3 regions of the Kitasatospora sp. NPDC008050 genome follow, and region 1 is predicted to be linked to each of the others. Evidence: riboswitches for the same ligand, from Rfam matches in the RefSeq annotation. Region 1 holds a riboswitch; each other region holds the start of a gene.

Region 1 (7,721 bases):
GGCGGACTTGATCGGGCTGGACTTGCGAGGGCTGGACATGGTGCGGCTCCAGGGCAGGGGAGAGCAGCTGACGAGGCAGCAGGATGGCGGGCCGTCAGAGCGATGGCCGGCTCAGCGGGTGACCGCCGATGCATCGAGAGTGATCGCCGGCCTCCCACCGTGTCCAGACGATCGCCGTCGCCCAATCGCCGGGAAACGGGAAACACTTCGGGAAACCCCTGCTGACCTGCTACTTCGTCGAAGTCAGCAGCCGGGCCTGTAGGGCTGATCGGGGAGCAGCCGCGCCCAGTGCTCGGGGCTGACGATGCCCACCACCCGGCAGATCCCGGCTGTGCGGTCCTGCGTGCTGGAGTCCCACAGCCGGATCGTGCCGTCGCTGCCGCTGCTGGCCAGCGTGCGGCCGTCCGGACTGAAGGCGACCGACCAGACGGCGTCGGTGTGGCCGGTCAGGGTGGCGGTGAGGGTGTGGTCCCGGGTGTCCCAGGTGCGTACGGTGCCGTCGTTGCCGGCGCTGGCCAGCGTGCGCCCGTCAGGCGCGAACGCGATGCCGCGCACCGATCCGGTGTGGCCGGTCAGGGTGGCGGTGAGGCTGTGGTCCCGGGTGTCCCAGGTGCGTACGGTGCCGTCGTTGCCGGCGCTGGCCAGGGTGCGCCCGTCAGGCGCGAACGCGACCGCGCGCACCGAACCCCGGTGACCGTTGAGCGTGGCCAGCGGCCGCTCGGTCCCGGTCTCCCAGAGCCGGACCGTCAGGTCGTCGCTGCCCGAGGCGATCAGGCGCCCGTCCGGACTGAACGCGACCGCGTTGACGAAGTCGGTGTGCCCACTCAGCACGCCGAGCGCCTGCTGGGACCGGACGTCCCAGAGCCGCACCGTGCGATCCTCGCCGGCCGAGGCCAGCAGGCGCCCGTCCGGGCTGAACGCCACGGCGAAGACCGATCCCTGATGGCCGGTGAGCACCGCGACCTGGGCGCGGGTCGCCAGGTCCCAGAGCCGGATGGTCTGGTCGGCCCCGGCCGAGGCCAGCAGGCGGCCGTCGGGGCTGAAGGCGACCCCGAAGACCGAGCCGGTGTGTCCTTCGAGCACCCCGGTCATGGCATGGCGGGCGACATCCCACAGCCGCACGGTGTGGGCGGCGTCCGCCGCTGCCAGGGTGTGCCCGTCGGGGCTGAACGCGCTCTGCCAGATCTCCGTGAACGGGTGCACGGTCAGCGCGGCCGCGCCGACCTCCCAGAGCGCCGCGGTCTGGTCGAAGCCGGCGGTGGCGATCAGCTTGCCGTCCGCGCTGACGGCCACGCCCTGGACGTAGTCGGTGTGGCCACAGAGCGTGGCGATGACCCGGCGGGCGGCCAGGTCCCAGAGCCGCACGGTGCCGTCGCCGCTCGCGCTCACCAGGGTCGTGCCGCCGTCGGTGAAGGCCACGCCGTTCACGTCGTCGCTGTGGCCGGTGAGCGTGGTGAGCAGGGTGTGGCTGGTGGTGTCCCAGAGCCGGACGGTGCGATCGGCGCCGCCCGAGGCGATGGTGCGTCCGTCGGGGCTGAACGCCACGCCGAGCACCTCGTCGCCGTGGCCGGTGAGGGTTCCGGCCGGCGCATGCGTGACGGTCTCCCAGAGCCGCACCGTGCGATCCTCGCCGGCCGAGGCCAGCAGCCGGCCGTCGGGGCTGAACGCCACGCCGACCACCTCGTCGGTGTGGCCGCTCATGGCGGCGATCAGGGTGTGGCTGGTGATGTCCCAGAGCCGCACGGTGCGGTCGGCCCCGGCGGAGGCGAGGGTGCGCCCGTCGGGGCTGAATGCCACGGCCCGTACCGCGCCGCCGTTGCCGAAGAGCGTGACAGGGAGCAGACGGCCCGGCAGGTCCCACAGCCGCACCGTGCCGTCCGAGCTGCCGGAGGCGATGGTCCGGCCGTCCGGGGCGAAGGCGACGGCGCGCACCGGCCCGCCGTGCCCGGTCAGGGTGGTGTCGAGGCGGCGGTCGGCGGCGCTCCAGATCTTCACCGTCCCGTCCGAGCTCGCCGTCGCCAGACGGCTGGAATCCGGGCTGAAGGCGACCGCGTTGACCGGCCCGGCATGGCCGAAGAGCCGGCCGGCGAAGGCCTGGGACTGGGTGCTCAGCAGCGCGCCGCGGGCCTCGGTGGTCGGCGCGGTCCGAAAGGCCTCGTCGGCCAGCAGCATCGACTCCTCGGGGCGGCCGGCCGCGAGGGCGGCCGACTCGGCGGCCAGCGCCTTGGACAGCGCGGTGCGACGCTCCGTGAGCGCCTCGGCCCGCTGCCGGTAGGCGACACCCCCGGCCGTGATCGCGAGCAGCAGCAACCCCACGAGGGTGACCAGCAGTTGCCGGCGTCGGCGCAGCTGCCGCCGCAGCGCCTGCTGCCGCTCCGCCTCCTCGGCCTGACCGGCCCGCAGGAAGTCGGTCTCGGCGGGCGTCAGTTCCGCCCGGCGCCGCGGATCGCGTAGGTGCTCGGAGGCGACCGCGAGCCGGGTGCCACGGTAGAGCGCCGTCGGATCGCGCCCTTCGCGCTCCCACTCGGCGGCGGCCTCGGCGAGCTGCTGGCGCACCAGCAGGCCGGCCCGGTCGGCGTGGATCCACCCACGCAGCCGCGGCCAGGCCCGGATCAGCGCCTCATGGGTGATCAGCACCGTCTGGCTGTCGACGGTGATCAGCCGGGCATGGACGAAGGCGTCGAGCACCGCCGTGGCCCGGTGACCGGGGTTGGCCTGCGGAGTGCGCGGCAGTGGTACGGGCATGGCGGCGGTGCGCGGCAGCAGCCGTCGCAGCGCCGGTTGACGCGGGTGCGGCCGTGATCGCGGGAGCGGCCGGGCGGGGCGTCCCTCGGGCAGATCGGCCGGCCCGCCCTGACCCGGTGGTGGTTCGGGAGCGGACAGCCAGGTCAGCAACTGCTGGTGGGCCACCGGGTGGCGGGTCGCCTCGTTCTCCTCGCTCAGGTGGATCAGGCGGAGCAGCAGTTGCCGGGCCGTCTGCCGACCGTCGGCGGACAGACCGGCGAAGAGGCTTTCGGCGGTGGCCGCGATCGCACCGTGCACCCCGCCGGTGCGCAGATAGCCCGCCACGGTCAGGGCCCGCCCCTCGCGGTACTGCCAGGTGGCGAGCAGCGCGTGCGAGAGCAGCGGGAGCACGCCGGCTACGCCCGGTTGGAGGGGGAGCACGGCGGTCGCGGCACGCCGGTCGGGCGGACCGGAGGGCGGCAGCTCCACCGGTCCGAGGTCGCGCAGCAGGACTTCGACCAGCCCAGGCTCCAGCAGCAGGCCGGCCTCCGCGGCCGGGCGGGTGATCGCCTCGTGGAGTTCCGCGCCGGTCATCGGACCCAGTGCGAGCAGGCCGCGGGTGAAGACGGGGACCAGCTCCGGATGATCGAGGCAGCGCCCGCAGAAGTCGGCGCGCACACCCAGCACGACGAGGGTGGCCTCGGCGGCGGGTCTGCCGTCCGGGACGGTGGCGAGTTCGCAGAGGGCCTGGATGAAGGCGTGCCGCTCGGCGGGATCGGGACAGAGGGTGAAGACCTCCTCGAACTGGTCCACGATCAGGGCCGGTCCGACGACCGGCACCGACCCCGCCCCCGGCACCGGAGCAGGGGCCGGGCCCGCGGCGGTCGCGCTCACAAGTGAAGGTGAGGTAGAGGGTGAGACTCTTGGCTCGGCCGTTGGTGTCGGCGAGGCCTCGGTGCTGGGGGACGGGAGCGGGACGGGCCCGGGGGCGGGCTCGGTGGAGGAGGCCGACACGGTGTCGAGGAGTCGACGCAGGACCGAGAGCGGCCGCGCGGTCGGTGTGCAGACCAGCACGCGGCGGCCCCCAGGGTGCGCGGACGGCAGGTCGCCGCGCTGGAGGGCGGGCAGCAGACCGGCCCGCAGCAGGGAGGACTTGCCCGCGCCCGAGGGGGCGACCAGCGCGAGCGGCCCCTGCCCCGCCCGCTCGGCCAGCCGGTCGAGCAGTGCGGCGAGCGCGTTGTCGCGGCCCGCGAACCAGCGGGCGTCCTGCGGGCCGAAGGCGGCCAGCCCGAGGTAGGGGCAGGGGAGGTCGAGTTCCGGTGGCGGGGCGCTGTCGGAGGCGGGCCAGGTCGGCCCGGGCTCGGCGGCTTCGGTCAGCCGCAGCAGCGAACCGTCGGCGCGCAGCAGCTCGTCGCAGCGGCGGGCCAGGTCATGGCCGGCGGGCTTGCTGCCGTTCTCGATCTTGCTGAGGTAGCCCTTGCTGTAGTGCAGCAGGCGGGAGAGGGCGCTGAGCGACAGGCCGCGCTCGGTGCGCAGCCGGCGCAGCTCGGCGCCGAAGCGCTCGTCGCGGGGCCGGGGGGCTCCGTCCGCCGGTGGAATCAGGTCCATGCGCACCCCGCGACGCCAGCCAGGCCGCGCTTGGCGACTTCTCGGATCTGTCATCCACAGATTACCGGCTGTGATCGAGCCGTCTGGCATGCTGTGGTCTCGATCGGTGCGGGTCCAGTGGCGGCGCCAGTGGCAAATATGTTGTAATACGCAACCACTACGGGAGAGGAAGAGGTCACGCGTGTCGGGGCGAGACGAGTCGATCGAGATCATCCAGCGCGAGCTGACCGCCTTCGCCCGGCGGGCCCGGCACAAGGCCTCACAGCTGCATCCGGGGCTCTCCCTGGTGACGTACAGCATCCTCGACCTGATGTACGAACGCGGTGGCTGCCGGGCGGCGGACCTGGCCGCCTACTTCATGCTCGACAAGTCGACCGTGAGCCGGCAGGTCGGCGCGCTGGAGAAGCTGGGACTGCTCAGCCGCGAGGTGGATCCGGAGGATCACCGAGGGCAGATCCTGCGCCCGAGCGAGCAGGGCCTGGCACTGCTCCGGCATGCGTACGAGATGCGCCGCGAGTCGTTCACCGAGCGGTTCACGGAATGGACCGACGAGGACATCGCGCGGCTGGCGGGCTACCTGGTGCGGTACGGCGCGGCGGACTGACACCGGATCGCCCGACGCACGGCGCACGGCGCACGGCGCACGGCGCCCGACGCCCGACGCACGAGGAGGCGGCAGCGCCAAAAGCCGTCGGCCGGCCACGGGTTGGGGAACCCGTGGTCCGGCCGACGGCTGAAGCGATCCGCTGAGTGCGATTCGTGGGGCGCGATTCGTTGGGCGCGATCTGCCGGGTGAGATCCGCCGGGCGCTACCGCTCGGCGGAGCCCGACCCGGGACCGCTGATCACCGGGGTGATCAGTACGCCTGGTGGGCCTGCCAGAAGACCCAGGCCTGGTTCGGGCTGCCGTAGGTCTGGTTCATGTACTGCAGCGCCCACTTGATCTGGGTGGCGGGGTTGGTCGCCCAGTCCGAGCCGACCGAGGCCATCTTGTTGCCGGGCAGGGCCTGCGGCAGGCCGTAGGCGCCGGAGCTCGGGTTGGTGGCGGTGACGCTCCAGCCGCTCTCGTGGGTGATGATCTGGTCGAACGACGCCAGCTGGTCGGCCGGGACGATCGAGGCGGCGAGCGCCTGCAGCGAGGCGACGCTGGCGTTGGCGCTCAGGGCCGGAGCAGCGGTGGCGACCGGGGCGGCCGGGGCGCTCTTCGGAGCCGGAGCCGGAGCCGGAGCCGGCGCCTGGGTCGCAGCCGGAGCCTGGGCCGGGGCGGGGGTCTGCGCCTGGGCCGGAGCCTGGCCGTCGCCCAGCGCGAGGTGCTGGCCGGGGTAGATCATGTCCGGGCCGCCGACGAGCACCGACTTGTTCAGGTCGTAGAGCTTCTGCCAGCCGCCCTGCACGTTGTGGCTGGTGGCGATCTTGGACAGCCAGTCGCCGTCCTGCACGGTGTAGCCGGCGGGAGCCTGGGCGGCCGGGGCCGCGGCGGGGGTGGCGGCCTGGGGGGCCGCGGCCGGGGCGACAGCCGCCGACTGGTGCTGCGCGGCGTGGCCGTGCGAACCGGAGTGGAGCGGAGCGGCGCTGGCGCCACCGGCGGTGATCATGGGCAGACCGGCGCCGGCGGCCACGATGACGGCGGTGGCGATCGCGCGCTTGATGGTGGCGCGGCTGGGCAGGCTGGGACGACCGTTGACGGACATCATGAAAAGCTTTTCCTCTCCCACGCCTGCGAGGTGAGCTGTCGGATTCGGGCTGGAGTTGCCCGGCCGCGCAATGCGCGGCTTCACCCCTAGCCCCGCCCGGAGTCGTGCTCCAGGTGGGGCGACTTACCTTGGGTCCCCCGCCCCTGCCGTGGTGCTGTGGTGCACAGTGCCCGTTCCATCCGGCGGCAGGATTCGGCGTTCCGGGGAGCGGGGTTCGTGTGGAGACGAACGGCATGCACCGTAGACAGGTCGAAGGTCCTATCTCAAGCCAGAAGGACCTGTCACAGGGCAATGTGAGGTGTCTCATGCCGAAGCTGGAGGGGCGATAACGATTCGCATCGTTATCGCCCCGTGATATGAAATTCCGTCAGCCCGCCCCCCGTCAGCCCGCGTGCCAACCCTGCGGGTCGACGTCGCCGGGCACCGCCGCGGCCGGGTGGTAGGGGCCGCGGGTCAGCACGAAGCCGGCCAGGTCGAGGTGGCTGACCGCGCCGTCCTCGGCGCGCACCACACGCAGCGGCTCGCCCGCGTAGTAGCCGTCCAGGCCGGTCCAGCTGCCGTCCGGCTCGGGCGCGAAGCGGGAGGTGCGGGCGGGGCCGCTGAGCGCGGTGAGCTCCAGGGACCGGTCCGCCCGCAGGTGCAGGGCCAGCGCCGTGGGGCCCCAGTACCAGGGGCCGGTCAGCGCCAGCAGGGCGGGATCGGCGTCGGTGAACGGGCGCCAGGCGGCGGGCAGCAGCGGTTCGCGCTCGGCCACGATCCGGAGCAGGTCGGGAGCGACCGTCGCGAGCGCGGAGCCGGCGGTGACATTGCTGAGGGTGATCGCCGCCACGTCGTCCTCGGTGCTGAACCACAGGTAGGCCAGGAAGCCGGGCATCGAACCGGTGTGACCGGCCAGCAGCCGTCCGTCCTGCCGGAGCAGCTGCAGGCCCAGGCCGTAGCAGGAGGTCCAGTCGTCACTGTCCGGGCCGGCGGCCGGGCGGCGCATCTCGGCCAGGCTGGCGGGGGCCAGCACCTTCTCCGTGCCGCCCGGGAGGGTGCCGGCCAGGAAGCAGGCCCAGCGGGCGAGGTCGGCGGCCGTGGACCAGAGCTGGCCGGCCGGCGCCATCAGGCCGGTGTCGGTGAGGGGCTCGGGGAGCATCACATCCGCCCACGGATGCACGGCGAACCCGCCCGCGTGCGGAGCCTGCGGCAGCACGGTGGTGCGGCTCAGGCCGAGCGGATCGAGCACCTCCTGGCGCAGCACCTCGCCCCACGGCAGCCGGCGCACCTTGGCCACCAGTGCGCCGAGCAGCGCGTAGCCGGGGTTGGAGTAGTGGTAGCGCTCACCGGCCGGGTGGCGGAACGGCTGCTCCTCCAGCAGGTTGCCCAGCTCCGGGCGGTGCGAGCCGTCGGTCCGCTCCCACCAGGGGGCCGGCGTCTCGGCGGCCAGCCCGGCCGTGTGGCTGAGCAGTTCGCGGATCGTGGCCCGCCCGGCGGAGGTCCCCGGCAGGTGCTGCTCCAGCGGATCGGACAGGTCGAGCAGGCCCTCGTCGCGCAGGCGCAGCACCAGCACCGCCACGAAGGACTTGGTGATCGAGCCGATCCGGTACTGCGTGTTCTCGTCCGGCGCGTGGCCCTCGATCATGCTCCGGCCACCGCTCCAGACCCGGTGGCCGCCGCGGGCCACCGCGCCGACCAGCGAGGGCGTCCGGCCCCG
Region 2 (7,721 bases), on a different contig from region 1:
CCGGTCACCGGATCGGTCGCCGAGACGACGAAGACGGCGGCGTCGGCGGCGCGCAGCGCGGCCCGCAGCTCACCCGCGAAGTCGGCGTGGCCGGGCGGGTCGAGCAGGTTGATCTTGACCCCCTGCCACTCGACGGGGACCAGGGACAGGCGCACCGAACGCTGCTGCTGGTGCTCGATCTCCTCGTGGTCGGAGACCGTGCTGCCCTCGTCGACCCGGCCCGCCCGGGTCAGCGCCCCGGCGGCCAGCGCCAGGGACTCGGTGAGTGTCGTCTTGCCGGAGCCGCTGACGCCGACCAGGACGACATTGCGCAGTTGCTCGGGGCGATCGGCGACGGGCGCCCGCCCGGCCGCCCCCGCCCGCGATGGTGCTCGCTCGGACATGCCGGTGCTCCTCGATTGCGCGCAGGAGAGGTGGGGTTCGGTGGAGAGACTCGGTGGAGATCTGGCCCTTCGAGCTTTCCACCGAGGTCGGCCGGGGTCCACCGGGACACCGGGGTTTCCCGTTGCCCATCGGGCGGGAAACGGGAAACCCTTCGGCTGCTTCAGCGGGAGCCGGCCGGCGCCGGGGCACCGGACGCGTCGGCGGCCGCTCCGGTGCCCGCGCCTGCGCCCGAGCCCGCCCGGCGCTGCACGGCGGCCAGCACGAGGGCGGTGACCACCGCCAGGACGGTCGCGACGATCACCGCGATCCAGGCGTGCCGGAAGGCGTCCAGCGCCTGCCGCGCGCTGTGCGGGGTGCCCAGCACGCTCACCACCACCGCGACCCCGACCACCGCGCCGATCTGCCGGCCCATCGTGGTCACCGCCGAGCCGGTGGCGAACCGGGTGGGCGGCAGCGCGGCGGCGGCCGCGCCGATCAGCGTGGGCAGCGTGAGGGCGACCCCGACGCCGGTGAGCAGCATGCCGGGCAGCAGGTCGGCCGCGTACCCGGGCGTGGTGCGCACCGTCGCGACCCACCAGGCGATCCCGGCCGTGAAGCAGAGCAGGCCGAGCGTCGCGAGGCGGCCGTGCCCCAGGCGGCGCAGCAGCGGCCCGGTGGCCAGCGTGATCGGCGGCACCAGCAGCGGCCCGGGCGCCACCGCGAGCCCGGTGCGCAGCGCGGAGTAGCCCCAGACCTGCTGGCACCAGAGCACCGAGGTCAGCAGCATGCCGGAGAACGCGACGGTGAAGAGCAGCGCCGTCGCGTTGGCGGCGGCGAAGACCGGCACCCGCAGCAGCGGCAGCTCGACCACCGGGGCCGGGTGCCGGGCGGAGCGCAGCAGGAAGCCGCCGGCCAGCACGAGGGCCGCGGCCAGGCTGCCGGTCACCCGGGCCGATCCCCAGCCCCAGCTGTCCGACTTCACCAGGCCGATCGCGAGCAGCGCGATGGCGGCGGTCAACAGCAGCACGCCGACCAGGTCGGGCCACGGGCCCTGGCCACGGCCGCGCGGTCGGGGCAGCACCCGCAGGCCGGCCACCAGCGCGGCCGCCCCGATCGGCAGGTTGACCAGGAAGACCCAGCGCCAGTCGGCCTCCACCAGTACCCCGCCGAGCACCGGGCCCAGCCCCGCCGCGATCCCGCCGATCGACGCCCAGGCCCGGACCGCGCCGGGCCGCCGCTGCGGCTCGGTGGCGTCCAGCAGCAGCGCGAGCGAGGTGGGCATCAGCAGCGCACCGCCCAGCGCCTGCAGCAGGCGGGCGCCGACCAGCCAGTCGACGCCGGGCGCCAGCGCGCAGAGCGCGGAGGAGAGGGTGAACAGCGCCAGCCCGGCCAGGAAGGCCCCGCGGTGGCCGACCCGGTCGGCCAGCCGCCCGGCGGGCACCAGCAGGGCGGCGAAGACGATGGCGTAGCCGTTGAGCACCCAGGAGAGCGAGGTCAGCGTGCTGCCGTGGAAGTGCTGGTTCATCGCGGGCAGCGCGACGTTGACGATGAAGAGGTCGAGGTTGGAGACGAAGACGGCGGCGGTGACGACGAGGAAGACGGCACGGGAGCCACTCGGTCGCGAGTTTGGATTTCCAACTATACGCATGCCGCGGCACGCTACTGTGTGTAGGTTTGGAAACGCAACTCACTCTCGGCCGCCGGGCCGATGCCGGGTCAGTCCGTGGCGGGTCCGGCCATCAGCGCGTTGGCCTCCCCGAACGGCAACGCCTCGGCGAGCGCGGCGAAGCTGCCGGTGCGCAGGACGGCGTCGGCCGCGCGCCTGGCCGCGCCGAGCGCGACCCGGGAGAACCCGGAGCCGACGCTGATCCGCCGGGCGCCCAACTCGCCGAGCTGCTGCACCGTCAACTCGGCGAGCGGGCCCGCCGCCAGCACGTTGACGGGCCGCGAGACCGCCGCGCAGACGGTGCGCACGGCTTCGGCGTCCGGCAGTCCGGGGGCGAAGAGCACATCGGCGCCCGCGGCTTCGAACGCCTGCAGCCGCCGCACCGTGTCGGCCAGGTCGGGGCGCCCGTGCAGGAAGTTCTCCGCGCGGGCGGTGACGGTGAACGGGAGGTCCAGCCGTCGGGCCGCCGCCACGGCCGCGCCCACCCGCTCGACGGCCACCTCGAACGAGTGGATCGGCGCCTGCGGGTCCCCGGTGGCGTCCTCGATCGACCCGCCCACCAGGCCCGCCTCGGCGGCCAGTTCGATCGTGGCGGCGATCGCCTCGGCGTCGGCGCCGAAGCCGCTCTCCAGGTCGGCGGCGACCGGCAGGTGGGTGGCGCTGACGATGGCCCGGGCGTTGGCCAGCGCCTCGGCGCGGTCGACCAGGTCCGCGCCGTCGGCCCGGCCGAGCGAGAAGGCCAGGCCCGCGCTGGTGGTGGCGAGCGCGGCGAAACCGAGGTCGGTGAGCAGGCGCGCGGTGCCCGCGTCCCAGGCGTTGGCGACGACGAACGCGCCGGGGCCGGTGTGGAGTTCACGGAAGGCGAGCGCGCGGCGGTGCTGGTCCTCAAGGGAGAGCTGCACGGGAAGTCCTCTGGTGAAGGTGACGACGGGGGGGTGAATGCGCGGGTGGCGCGGGCAGAGCGGGCGGGTCGGGTGCGGACGCGGACGGTGGGTCAGGGCCGCCGGGAGAGCGCGACGCCGCCCAGGCAGAGGCAGCCGCCGAGCAGGGTCAGCACCGCCGGCACCTCGCCCAGCACCGCCCAGGACATCAGTACCACCAACGCGGGCACCGCATAGGTGGTCGCGCCCATCCGGCCCGCCGTGGTGCGGGAGAGCGCGTAGGCCCAGGTGCTGAACGCCAGGGCGGTGGGGAACAGGCCCAGGTAGACCAGGTCGAGCGTGGCCCAGGCCGGGGCGTGGGCGAGTTGGCCGGTCAACTGGCCGCCGAACGGCAGGCAGACCACCGTGCCGATCAGGCAGCTGAAGGCGGTGACCTGCAGCGGAGTCGCATGCCGCAGCGCCGGCTTCTGGGCCACCACGCCGGCCGCGTAGAGCAGCGCGGCGAGCAGGCAGAGCAGCACGCCGAGATACGAGGCACCGCTGCCACCGGACTTGGACAGGCCCACCACCACGGCGCCGGCGAACGAGACCGCCATCCCGATCATCAGCCGGCGCGGGAACCCCTCGCGCAGCAGCCAGCCGCCGAGCAGCGCGATCACCAGCGGGCCGATGTTCACCAGCATGGCGGCGGTGCCCGCATCGACCTTCTGCTCACCCCAGTTGAGCGCCAGCATGTAGAGCCCGAACCAGAGCAGGCCGCAGAGGGCGATGCCGGGCCAGGAGGCGCGCGGCGGCAGGCCCTCGCCCCGCACCGCCCAGATCGCGAGCAGCGCCACCGAGCCGACCGCGAGGCGGCCCAGGGCCAGTGAGCCGGGGCCGTAGTGCTCGGTGGCGGAGCGGATCGCCACGAAGGAGGAGGCCCAGAGCAGGACGGAGACGGTGGCCGCGGCCACCGCCTTGGTGTTGAGTCGGGTGGTGCCGGCGCTGGCGGTGAGGTCCATACGCGCAAACTAGTCGGCAGCCGAAGCTTTCAGCACGCAATTTATCGGTGGCCGAGGCTCTCGCGGTGGCGACGGCTCGGGCGACGGCGGTGGCGACGGCGGCGAAGGCGGTCGCGGCGGTCGGCTCAGGCCTGCGTCGGCGTGATCACACCGTCCAGGTAGACCCAGGCCCCCTCGTGGCGCACGAAGCGGCTCTTCTCGTGCAGCCGGCCGTCGAGGTTCTGCTCGACGTAGTGGGCGACGAACTCGACGGTGCCCTCCTGGTGGAACGCGCCGCCCTCGGTGCTGCCCAGGATCTCCAGCCGCCGCCAGTGCAGCCCCGCGTCGAAGTCGACGACCGCAGGGCGGGTCCGCGGGTGCCAGCTGCGCAGCAGATAGGCGCCGTCGTTGACCACGAAGGCGCTGAACCTCGATCGCATCAGCTGCTCGGCGGTGGCCGCCTGGGCCTCGCCCCGGTGCAGCCGGCGGCAGCAGTCGGCGTAGGCGGCGGGCAGGCCGCAGGGGCAGGGGACTGATCCGTCGCTCGCGGCGGGCGCGGTGACGGGGGCGGGCTCGGCCGCGCGGGTGCGGTTGCTGCGTCGGGACATGGCTCCATTCTGACGGTGCCCGGCGGTGCCCGGTGACCGCCCACCGGGCACCGCCGGACAGGCCTTAGGAAGGAAGCTGCAGGTGCTGTCCGGGGAAGATCAGGTTGGGGTTGCCACCGACGGTGCCGAGGTTCTGCTGGTAGAGCTGTTGCCAGTTGTCGACGTGGTGGTCCGTCGCGATGGCCCAGAGCGAGTCGCCGCTCTGCACGGTGTAGCCCTGACCGGCGTCGCTCTGGCCGGTCGGGGCCACCTGGCCGGTGGGGCCGACCGGGGCCGCGGGCGCGGTCGGTGCGGGTGCCACGGGGGCGATCGGGGTGGTGCCGCCGGTCGGCGTCTGCGCGCTGCCGGGGGCCGGGGCCAGCGGGGACGGGGTGCTCGGTGCGCTGCTCGACTGCGGGCCGGGGGCGGTCGGAGCGGCCGGGGGCGTGGTCGCCGTCGGGTTCGGGCTGGTGCTGGGCGCCGGGGTGCCCGGCGCGGGCGCGTTCGGGGTCGGCGCAGCGGTCGCAGTGGTCGGGCCGCTGGTCGGAGCAGTGGACGGTGCGGTGGTCGGCGCCGTCGGCGCTCCGCTGGGCATGCCCGTGCCGGGGGCGCCGGCGCTCGGCGTACCGGGAGCCGGGGTGGTGGGCGGCGCCGGGGTGGTGGGCGTCGTCGTGGGCGTGGAGCCGGGCGTGGGCGCCGTGGTGGGCGCGGTCACCGGCGCGGGCGAGCCGACGGGCGTGGGCGTGCCGACCGGGGCCGGCGTGCTGGTCGCCGGGGGCGCGGGCGTCGGCGTGCTCACCGGCGTGCTGGTGGTCGGCGCGGTCAGCCCGGCCACCGCCGCGCAGCTGCCCCAGACGCTCGGACCCTGGCCGGCGAGCAACTGCTCGGCCACGGCGATCTGCTGCGCCTGGGTGGCGTGCGAGGCCTGCGCCGCGTACTGGTCGCCGCCGTTCGCGACCCACTGGCGCTGGGTGAGATGCAGTCCGCCGTAGTAGCCGTCGCCGGTGTCCGCGGTCCAGTTGCCGCCGGTGACGCACTGGGCGAGCGAGTCCCAGGTGCTGACCGGGGCGGCGTGCGCGCCGGTCGCGGTGAGCAGCGGCAGGGCGACGCCGACGCCGGCCACCGTCGCGGCGGTCACGGCGCGCTCGGTCTGGGTCGGGCGGCGGTGCCGGCCCGGGCCTGAGAACACCCCGGATATGCCCATGGAACATCCCTCTCCGCACGCCTGCGAGGTGAGCTGTCGGGTTCGGGCCGGGAGGCTGGCCCGGCCGTCCGCCCGGACGGATCCGGTGGACGGCTTCACCCCTAGCCGTGTTGGGGACGGCATTGAAACCTGGGTCCCCCGCCCCTGCCCAGAGGTCGGTGATCGAGGACCCGGAGCGCGGTGGGCAGGACTCGGCGTACCTCGTCCGGGCACCCGCGTAGGCGGGTTGCAGGGAGACTAGACGGATCATCACTCCGATAACAACCCCGCATCGCACACGTCACACAAGAATCACGGAAGCTGCGCGATGCTCTGTACCGACACCTCTTGCGCGTACTGCGTCAGGTCCGCCCGCCCGGTCGGCACCCAAGCCGCCCGGCGGCCCACTGTCCGCAGCTAGGTTGGGCGCTGGAACCGTCATCGACCGAAGAACCGTCAACTCGACGCAGAGGAGAGGCCCATGGCCGACGATGCCAAGATCCGTGAGCTTTTCGCCTCCCGGACCAACGGGGTGCTGGTGACCCTGAAGCGGGACGGGCGGCCGCAGCTGTCCAACATCCGCTACGCCTTCGACCCGGCCGAGGAGCTGATCCGGGTCTCCGTCACGGCGGACCGGGTGAAGGCGAAGAACCTGGCCCGGGACCCGCGGGCGAGCCTGTACGCGACCAGCGAGGACTTCTGGACCTGGGCGGTGGCCGAGGGCACCGCCGAGCTGACGCCGGTGGCCGCGGCGCCCGACGACGACACGGTGGAGGAACTGATCGACCTCTACCGCACGCTCGACGGCGAGCACCCCGACTGGGACGACTACCGGGCCGCGATGGTCCGCGATCGCCGGCTCGTGGTCAAGCTGCACGTGGAGCACTTCTACGGCCAGACCCCCTGAGCCCAGGGCGGAACAGGGGTGTGAAACCGGGCCGGGCGGGCCGGTGCGGCGGCCCGGCCGGCCCGGTGCGCGGGTTTGCCCGATCGACGGACACCGCGGCGCGTGCGCAGCACGATAGAAGGGCGCGCCCGGGCCCGGGTGTGGGCGGGCGCACCGGGAGGTGGGCTGTGCACGAGCTGGAGCCGGCCGTCGAAGCGGCCGAGGGCGATCCGCACTGGTGGTGGGAGGTGGACTCCGCGCTGATGGGCAAGGCCTCGGCGCTGGAGGTGTCGATGTACTGGGCCCTCGGTCTGACCCGCTGGGCCGCCGGCCATGACCCCAGAGTCGCCGGCGGCGACCTGGAGGCCGTGCGCACGCTGCTGGGCCTGGCCATCTATCGCGCGGCCCAGGGGGAGGGGGTCACCGATCCGGGCCGGATCCCCACCCTGCTGCCCTTGCTGATACTCGCTCGGGGCGTGGCCAGAACGACCGCCGAGGCCCGGCCGCTCGGCTACGGCGACCGGGGCCGGCTGCGGCTGGCCGACCGGGCCCGGCTGCGCGCCGTGCTGACCGATCCGGACCGCGCGGTCTTCGAGCACCTGCGCAAGGAGACGGTGCTCGTGCTGGTCGCCAACACCGACCACGCTCGCACCGAGCTGTGCCTGCGCTCCAACGACGCGAGCATCTGGAAGGACCGCCCGCTGATCACCATCAGCACCCGCGAGGCGCACCTGCCGAACCACGGGCTGCTGCCCTGGGACTGGTACAGCACGGGGTGACCACCGCGCCCGTACCGGCTGCCGAGAGCGCGTCGGCGCTGGTGGCGGCCGGTACACCGGCCCGGCAACCCCGGGGCTGTGCGCAGTGGGCGGCTCCCGTACGCTCTGGTGCTTCACGGGCGGAGCACCACGGGGGAGAGCAGAGCGATGAGCGCCGACGATGTGTGGCGGGCACCGGATCCGGACGCGGAGCCGGTGCGCCGGCCGGATCCCGCGCGGTACCCGGGCCCGGGACCGTACCCCGGCCCCGCGCCGTACCAGGGTGGCTGGCCGCCGCCCGGCCTCGCCTGGGGCTACCGGCCGCCGCCGCCCAGGCCCGGCGTCATACCGCTGACCCCGCTGGGCATCGGTGAGGTGATCAGCGGTGTCTTCCGCACCCTGCGCCAGTACGCCAAG
Region 3 (7,721 bases), on a different contig from region 1:
GTCACCAGCACCGTGGTGCTGCTCGGGGTGATCTGGACCTTCAACCAGTTCACCATCATCTTCCTGCTGTTCGGCAAGACCAACGCGCCCGACGCGCAGATCCTGGTCACCTGGGCCTACCAGCTGGGCTTCGGTCAACTGCCGCGCGACTACGCGCAGTCGGCCACCTACGGCATCATCCTGCTCTCCATCCTGATCGTCTTCACCGGGTTCTACCAGCGCTGGCTCAAGCGCAACGACCAGACGGCGATCTGACCCGCCATGGGATCCCCGATCGCCTCTTGCCCCGAGCAGCCCGCCGAGCAGGCCCAGCAGACCCCCAGGAACGGAAAGGCCACCCGATGAGCACCACCACCGACCGGCCCGGCGCCGCCGCCCGCCCGGCCGCGCCCAGCACCCCGGCCCGGCCCGGAAAGGTCCGCGCCCGTGGCGAGCGCAGCCCCGGTGCCACCGCGCTGCTGCACACCACCCTGGGCCTGGCCGCGCTGATCGCGGTCTTCCCGGTGCTGTGGATCTTCTACATCGCGCTCGGCCCGGACGAGACGGACTACCTGCACCCCGGGAAGATCCTCGGCAAGGCCACCTTCGCCAACTTCACCACGGTGCTCAACCACACCGACTTCCTGACCTGGTTCGGCAACTCGCTGATCGTGGCCGGCGGCACCGCCGTGTTCGGCGTGCTGATCGCCGCCAGCACCGGCTACGCCGTCTCCCGGATGAAGTTCCCGGGCCTGCGCCCGCTGATGTGGTCGCTGCTGGTGACCCAGATGTTCCCGATCGCGGTGCTGATCGTGCCGATGTACTACATCATGGCCAACCTCGGCCTGCTGGACAGCTACGGCGGCCTGATCCTGGTCTACGCCGGCACCACCGTGCCGTACTGCGCCTGGCTGCTGAAGGGCTACTTCGACACCATCCCCGCGGAGATCGACGAGGCGGGCCGGGTCGACGGGCTCAGCCCGTTCGGCACCTTCTGGCGGCTGATCCTGCCGCTGGCCCGGCCGGGCCTGGCGGTCGCCGTCTTCTACTCCTTCCTGACCGCCTGGGCCGAGGTGCCGTTCGCCTCCACCTTCATGCTCAGCTCGGACAAGTACACCCTCGCGGTGGGTCTGAGCAGCTTCGTCAGTGAGCACGACAGCCAGTGGAACCTGATGGCCGCCACCGCCGTGCTGATCGCGATTCCCGTCACGGCGCTCTTCTACCTGGTCCAGAAGAATCTGGTCACCGGGCTGACCGCGGGTGCCGCGAAGTCCTGACGGACGGTCAACTCCTACCAGTATTCTGCCTGTTGCTCGTGCGTCGATCGCACACTCGAGTGAGTGCGCGACACGATACCTAGTTCCCAAGGGATCCGCCTGATGACCCAGAACCTGGCCGACACCCCCCGGCCGCTGTCCGCCGTCGCCACCCCCGCCGGCGAGCCCAGTCGCTGGTGGCGCGACGCGGTCATCTACCAGGTGTACCCGCGCAGTTTCGCCGACGCCAACGGTGACGGCATGGGCGACCTGCCGGGCGTCCGCAGCCGGCTGCCCTACCTGCGCGACCTCGGCGTCGACGCGGTCTGGCTCTCCCCGTTCTACGCCTCCCCGCAGGCCGACGCCGGCTACGACGTGGCCGACTACCGCGCGGTGGACCCGATGTTCGGCACCCTGCTGGACGCCGACGCGCTGATCCGCGACGCCCACGAACTGGGCCTGCGGATCATCGTGGACCTGGTCCCCAACCACTCCTCCGACCAGCACGAGTGGTTCCAGCGGGCGCTGCGCGAGGGCCCCGGCTCGCCGCTGCGCGAGCGCTACCACTTCCGCGCCGGCAAGGGCGAGAGTGGCGAACTGCCGCCCAACGACTGGGAGTCCATCTTCGGCGGCCCGGCCTGGACCCGCAGCACCGACCCCGACGGCACCCCGGGCGACTGGTACCTGCACCTGTTCGCCCCCGAGCAGCCCGACTTCAACTGGGACAGCCCCGCGGTCGCCGACGAGTTCCGCTCGATCCTGCGCTTCTGGCTGGACATGGGCGTCGACGGCTTCCGGGTCGACGTCGCGCACGGTCTGGTCAAGGCCCCCGGCCTGCCCGACCTCGGCAGCCACGACCAGCTCAAGCTCCTCGGCAACGACGTGATGCCGTTCTTCGACCAGGACGGTGTGCACGAGATCTACCGCGCCTGGCGCCGGATCCTCGACGAGTACCCGGGCGAGCGGATCGCGGTGGCCGAGGCCTGGACCCCCACCGTGGAGCGCACCGCGAACTACGTGCGCCCCGACGAGCTGCACCAGGCCTTCAACTTCCAGTACCTGGGCACCGCCTGGGACGCCGCCGAGCTGCGCGCCGTGATCGACTCCTCGCTGGCCGCGATGCGCCCGGTCGACGCCCCCGCCACCTGGGTGCTCTCCAACCACGACGTCACCCGGCACGCCACCCGCTTCGCCAACCCGCCCGGCGGCACCCAGATCCGCGAGCGCGGCGACCGCGAACTCGGCCTGCGCCGCGCCCGCGCGGCCACCTTGCTGATGCTCGCGCTGCCGGGCTCGGCCTACCTCTACCAGGGCGAGGAACTCGGCCTGCCGGACGTCACCGACCTGCCCGACGAGGTCCGTCAGGACCCCTCGTTCTTCCGCGCCAGCGGGCAGGACGGCTTCCGCGACGGCTGCCGGGTGCCGATCCCGTGGTCCGGCGAGGCCGCGCCCTACGGCTTCGGCCCCGTCGAGGGCGGCCCGAGCTGGCTGCCGCAGCCCGCCGAGTGGGCCGGCCTCAGCGTCGAGGCGCAGACCGGCGACCCGACCTCCACCCTGGAGCTCTACCGCAGCGCGCTGGCCATCCGCCGCGCCGACCCGGCGCTCGGTGCGGGCGGCGAGCTGACCTGGCTGCCGGCCCCCGAGGGCGTGCTCGCCTTCCGCCGCGACTCCTTCCTCTGCCTGGTCAACACCACCGCCGAGGCGGTGGTGTTCGCCACCGAGGGCCGGCTGCTGCTCAGCTCCACCGGGCAGGTCGAGCCCGGGCTGCTCGCGCCCGACAGCACCAGCTGGTGGGCGGTCTGACATGGTTGCAATAGGCTCTGGGCTCGTGACTACGGCGCGACTCTCGGACATCGCGGCGCAGGCGGGGGTCAGCGAGGCCACCGTCAGCCGCGTCCTCAACGGCAAGGCGGGCGTCTCCGCCGCCACCCGGCAGACCGTGCTGGCCGCCCTCGACGTGCTCGGCTACGAGCGGCCGACCCGGCTGCGCCAGCGCAGCGCGGGCCTGATCGGGCTGATCACCCCGGAGCTGAGCAACCCGATCTTCCCCGCACTGGCCCAGGTCATCGAGCAGCAGCTCAGCCGGCACGGCTACACCCCGGTGCTCTGCACCCAGACCCCGGGCGGATCGACCGAGGACGAACTGGTCGAGATGCTGGTCGAGCGGGGGGTGGCGGGCATCGTCTTCGTCTCCGGCCTGCACGCCGATTCGACCGCCGACCACGACCGGTACGCCAAACTGACCGGGCGCCGGGTGCCGTTCGTGCTGATCAACGGCTACAGCGAGAAGGTCGCCGCGCCGTTCATCTCGCCCGACGACCGGGCGGCGATGTGGATGGCGGTCCAGCACCTGGCCGAGCTCGGCCACGAGCGGATCGGCCTGGCGGTCGGTCAGCGCCGCTATGTGCCGGTGCTGCGCAAGATCGAGGGATTCACCGCGGCCATGCGCTCGGTGCTCGGCGTCGGGGACGAGGAGCTGGACGAGCTGGTGCACCACACGCTGTTCAGCGTGGAGGGCGGCCATGCGGCGGCCGGTGTGCTGCTCGACCGCGGCTGCACCGCGATCGTCTGCGGCAGCGACCTGATGGCGCTGGGCGCGATCCGCGCGGTGCGTCAGCGCGGGCTCGCCGTGCCCGGCGACATCTCGGTGGTCGGCTTCGACGACTCACCGCTGATCGCCTTCACCGAGCCTCCGCTCACCACGATCCGTCAGCCGGTGGAGGCGATGGCCACCGCCGCCGTCGACGCGCTGCTGGAGGAGGTCGGCGGCGAGCCGGCCCAGCGGGTGGAGTACATGTTCCAGCCGGAGCTGGTGATGCGCGGCTCCACCGGGGCCAGGCCCCACCGCGGGGACTAGTCGGTCCCGGCCCGACAGGCGCCGAAGATCCACCGGTGCCAGCATCGAGGCATGGGAGCCACCTCGCAGCGACCCGACGAAACGGCGCCGCCAGCCCGCCCGGACTGGCGGCGCCGACTGCTGCTCGGCGGCTGCTCGCTGGCCGCACTGATCGGCCTCTACTTCCTGTGGGCCGCCACCGTCCCGCGCTGGTGGGCCCAGCAGGTGGGCGACAGCGTGCACGGCCGGCTCTCCAGCGGACTGGTCTTCGGCCTGCTCACCGGCGTCACCTGCACCCTGCTGCCGCTCCTGGTGGCCTGGTTCGGGCTGCGCCGGCGCCGGTCCTGGAAGGTCTCGGCGGCCTGGGTGGCGGTCGCCCTGGTGCTGGCGCTGCCGAACCTGTGGACGTTGGGCGTGGTGGTCGGCGACGGCAGCGGTGCGCACGCGGGGCAGCGCACGATGGACGTGAACGCTCCCTGGTTCCGCGGGGCCAGCCTGATCGGCGCGGTGATCGGCGCGGCGGTCTTCGTCGCGCTGGTCTGGTTCGCCCGGCGCCGGCAGCCGAAAGCGCCGTGACGCCGGTTCACCGGATCGGCCGAGGGCCACCTCCCGGAGAGTGGGGAGGCGGCCCTCGTTGCTGTCCAGCGGCTGCTCAGCGCTGTGCCGTCAGGTTCAGACCCGGCCGGCGAAGTCCGGGGCGTAGTTGCTGATGGTCTCGTACTTCACGCCCGCGCTCGGGTTGGCGGCCTCGACGAACTGGCCGTTGCCGACGTAGATGGCGACGTGGTAGACGCCCGAGTTCTGGCCGTTGTTGGACCAGAACAGCAGGTCGCCCGGCTGCAGGCTGTTCATCGACACCGGGGTGCTGGCGGCGGCCTGGTCGGCGGCCACCCGCGGGATGGAGATGCCCGCCGAGGCCATCGCGGCCTGGGTCAGGCCGGAGCAGTCCCAGCCACCGTTGCCGGTGCCGCCGTAGATGTAGGCCTGACCGACCTTCGACTCCGCGAAGGCGATGGCGGTGGCCATCGCGCCGGAGGCGGGCGCCGGGGCGGCGGTGGTGGTGGAGGCGGTGGCCTGGGCGTTGACGGCCGGCGCCGGGGTGCTGGCGGCCGGGGTGCTGTCGCTGCTCTGGGGGGCGGCGGTGGCCGAGCCGCCCAGGCTCAGCTGCTGGCCCGGGTAGAGCACGTCAGGACCGGCGCTCAGGACCGACTTGTTGAGCTCGTACAGCTTCTGCCAGCCGCCGGCCACGTGGTGGCTCTGGGCGATGGTGGAGAGCCAGTCGCCGCGCGCCACGGTGTAGGTCTGGTCGCCGGCGTTCTTGGTGCCGTTCCACTGGTGGTTCCAGTGGCCCTGGCCGCCCTTGCCGCCCTGGGTGGCGTTCTGCGAGCCCTGCGGGGCGCTGGGCTGCGCGGGGGCACTCGGCTGGGCCGGGGTGCTGGTGGCCGGGGTGCTGGTGGCCGGGGCGCCGGGGTTCACGGCGGCGGGGGTGCCGCCCTGGGTCAGACCCGCCTGGACGGAGCAGACCGGCCAGGCGCCGGGGCCCTGGTCGGCGAGCACCTTCTCGGCGACCGCGATCTGCTGGTCCTTGGTGGCCTGGTCGGCCTGCGCGGCGTACTGGGTGCCGCCGTAGGCGGCCCAGGTGGAGGCGCTGAACTGCAGGCCGCCGTAGTAGCCGTTGCCGGTGTTGATGCTCCAGTCGCCGCTGCTCTCGCACTGGGCGACCTTGTCCCAGGTGGAGACGGGAGCGGCGGAGGCGGTGGTGGCCGTGATGCACGGCAGGGCAAGACCGAGACCGAGCAGGCCGGTGGCGGCGATCGCCCGGCGAGCGGTGCGGGACGGACGGGTCGTGCCAGTGGTGGGCAGCATGAAGACGCGTTCCTCTCCTACGCCTACGAGGTGAGCTGTCGGATTCGGACTGGAGTTGCCCGGCCGCGCGCTGCGCGGCTTCACCCCTAGCTCCGTCACTCGGTCCGAGGACCGGGTGCCGGGGCGGCTTACCTGGTTCCCCCGCTCCTGCCGTGGTGCGTTTTCGCGCTGCCAGCGCATCCGGTGGCAGGACTCGGCGTCCGGCTGTGCTGGGTCCGTGTGACCACGAACGGGGAGCACGTTAGACAGAGATAAGTTGAATCCGCAAACAGCTGTGATGGCCGTCACAGGGCCGCCATGGAACCTTCAAGATCGCCCCGGGGGCATACCTGAGAGGGCGTCGGGGGAGGGGTGCGGCGAGGGCGTGCAACCGGCCTGCGGAGTACGGGATGTGCCGTCGGCTCAGGGGTGGACGTGCTGATGGTCTGTCCGTTCCCGGCCTTGATGATCAAGGGGTCGGCCGATCGGACCGAGGTGCCCTGACCGGTCGTCGGTGAGACGAAAGGCCCTGTGTGGCGCACCGGTCGACATCGACCGAATGTCCGTTTTACCCCTTCTGTCATCGCGTCAGCTCGCAGCCCCGACCGACCGGTCGGCTCGACGGGTCCGCTTGCCCACTCCCGCTTGGACACTGGACCGTCACCAAACCGCCACATGTGCGCCACTGACCCGTCGCCGACCCACCGATGAACAGGGCCCCGGACAGGCCGATGGCCCCGCTCCCAGGGCTGGGAACGGGGCCATCGGCCTGTCCGGGGCCGGCACGGCCGCGTTGGTCAGTGGGTCACTCGCCGGCGGCGGGCTCCTCGGCGGGCGGCTCCTCGGTCGGCAGCGGCTCGGCCACCGGCTCCGGCAGTGCGGCCAGGTAGGCCGAGGCGATCAGCTGACCGAGGGTCGGGTAGGCGCCGAGCACGGCCGCGCTCGGGCAGCCGGTCTCCTCGCTCGCCGCGAGCAGCAGGTCCTCGGCGACCTCGGGGCCGATCACCAGCGGAGCCAGCGCCGGGCGCTGGGAGCCGGTGGCCCGCAGGTGGTCGACGGCACCGGCCACCGCGCCGGGCACGTCCAGGGCCGCGGCCACCACGGGCACCGCCAGGCGGGCGGCGAGCAGCACGCCGGTGATCCCGGCCGCCGCCGCGGCGTCCTCGCCACCGGCCGTGGTCAGCACCACGCCGTCCGCGGCGGTGGCGATGGCGAACAGGCGGGCGCGGTCGGCGCGGGCCAGACCGGCCTCGGAGAGGCGCACGTGCACGGCCTCGGCGAGCAGCGGGTGGGGGCCGAGCACGTCGGTCACCGGGGCGCCGGTGCGCGCGGCCAGGCCGTGCAGCTCCGTCAGGTAGCCGTGCGGGCCGGGCAGCAGCGGCACCAGCACCGGGGCGGGCATCCCGGCCGCCAGTGCGCCGGCGATCAGGCTCTCGACCGTGTCGACCTGCTGCACCGTCGGGGCCGCGGTCGCCCGGTCCGCCTGCTCGGCGGCCTGCGCTGCGGCGTCGGCGTCGACCGCTTGGGCCTGTGCGGCGTCGTGCGCCGGTGAGGGTGCGGCGGGCAGCCAGCCGGCCGCTGCCAGGATCCCGGGCTGCTCACCGCGGAGAATCGAGAGCAGTTCGTCCACCACCGCGACCGCCTGCGGCGTCGGCTCGGCCGGGACGGCGAGCACGAGGGCCGGGGCGCCGACCGGCAGCTCTGGCCGTTCGGGTCGACGATGGCGCCCCCGCGCGCGGGAGCCTGGCGTGCGGACGGGTAGTGGCGCGCCCGGGATGGCTGCAGTGCTCATGGCGGAGATCGTA

The links. A riboswitch is a leader RNA that binds a small molecule or an ion and turns the genes downstream of it on or off. The one in region 1 is predicted to bind cyclic di-AMP.
Region 2: it holds a riboswitch for cyclic di-AMP, as region 1 does, so the genes downstream of both, ACFZB9_RS27045 (transglycosylase family protein) here and ACFZB9_RS24030 (LysM peptidoglycan-binding domain-containing protein) in region 1, are expected to answer to the same signal.
Region 3: it holds a riboswitch for cyclic di-AMP, as region 1 does, so the genes downstream of both, ACFZB9_RS35255 (transglycosylase family protein) here and ACFZB9_RS24030 (LysM peptidoglycan-binding domain-containing protein) in region 1, are expected to answer to the same signal.

Annotation. Positions count from the first base shown of each region.
Region 1 covers NZ_JBIBIJ010000012.1:183,709-191,429, reverse strand. Annotated here, with positions in the region: gene ACFZB9_RS24045 (C40 family peptidase) at 1-39, opposite strand, end outside; gene ACFZB9_RS24040 (helix-turn-helix domain-containing protein) at 244-4,332, opposite strand; gene ACFZB9_RS24035 (MarR family winged helix-turn-helix transcriptional regulator) at 4,514-4,936, shown strand; gene ACFZB9_RS24030 (LysM peptidoglycan-binding domain-containing protein) at 5,189-6,025, opposite strand; cyclic di-AMP (ydaO/yuaA leader) riboswitch at 6,031-6,156, opposite strand; gene ACFZB9_RS24025 (serine hydrolase domain-containing protein) at 6,408-7,721, opposite strand, start outside.
Region 2 covers NZ_JBIBIJ010000016.1:66,511-74,231, forward strand. Annotated here, with positions in the region: gene ACFZB9_RS27020 (elongation factor G-like protein EF-G2) at 1-383, opposite strand, end outside; gene ACFZB9_RS27025 (MFS transporter) at 545-2,011, opposite strand; gene ACFZB9_RS27030 (isocitrate lyase/phosphoenolpyruvate mutase family protein) at 2,080-2,931, opposite strand; gene ACFZB9_RS27035 (DMT family transporter) at 3,024-3,911, opposite strand; gene ACFZB9_RS27040 (YchJ family protein) at 4,037-4,498, opposite strand; gene ACFZB9_RS27045 (transglycosylase family protein) at 4,563-5,615, opposite strand; cyclic di-AMP (ydaO/yuaA leader) riboswitch at 5,684-5,852, opposite strand; gene ACFZB9_RS27050 (PPOX class F420-dependent oxidoreductase) at 6,142-6,567, shown strand; gene ACFZB9_RS27055 (hypothetical protein) at 6,735-7,325, shown strand; gene ACFZB9_RS27060 (hypothetical protein) at 7,473-7,721, shown strand, end outside.
Region 3 covers NZ_JBIBIJ010000030.1:36,008-43,728, forward strand. Annotated here, with positions in the region: gene ACFZB9_RS35230 (carbohydrate ABC transporter permease) at 1-255, shown strand, start outside; gene ACFZB9_RS35235 (sugar ABC transporter permease) at 342-1,256, shown strand; gene ACFZB9_RS35240 (glycoside hydrolase family 13 protein) at 1,359-3,038, shown strand; gene ACFZB9_RS35245 (LacI family DNA-binding transcriptional regulator) at 3,040-4,092, shown strand; gene ACFZB9_RS35250 (hypothetical protein) at 4,144-4,647, shown strand; gene ACFZB9_RS35255 (transglycosylase family protein) at 4,744-5,937, opposite strand; cyclic di-AMP (ydaO/yuaA leader) riboswitch at 5,945-6,105, opposite strand; gene ACFZB9_RS35260 (hypothetical protein) at 6,722-7,708, opposite strand.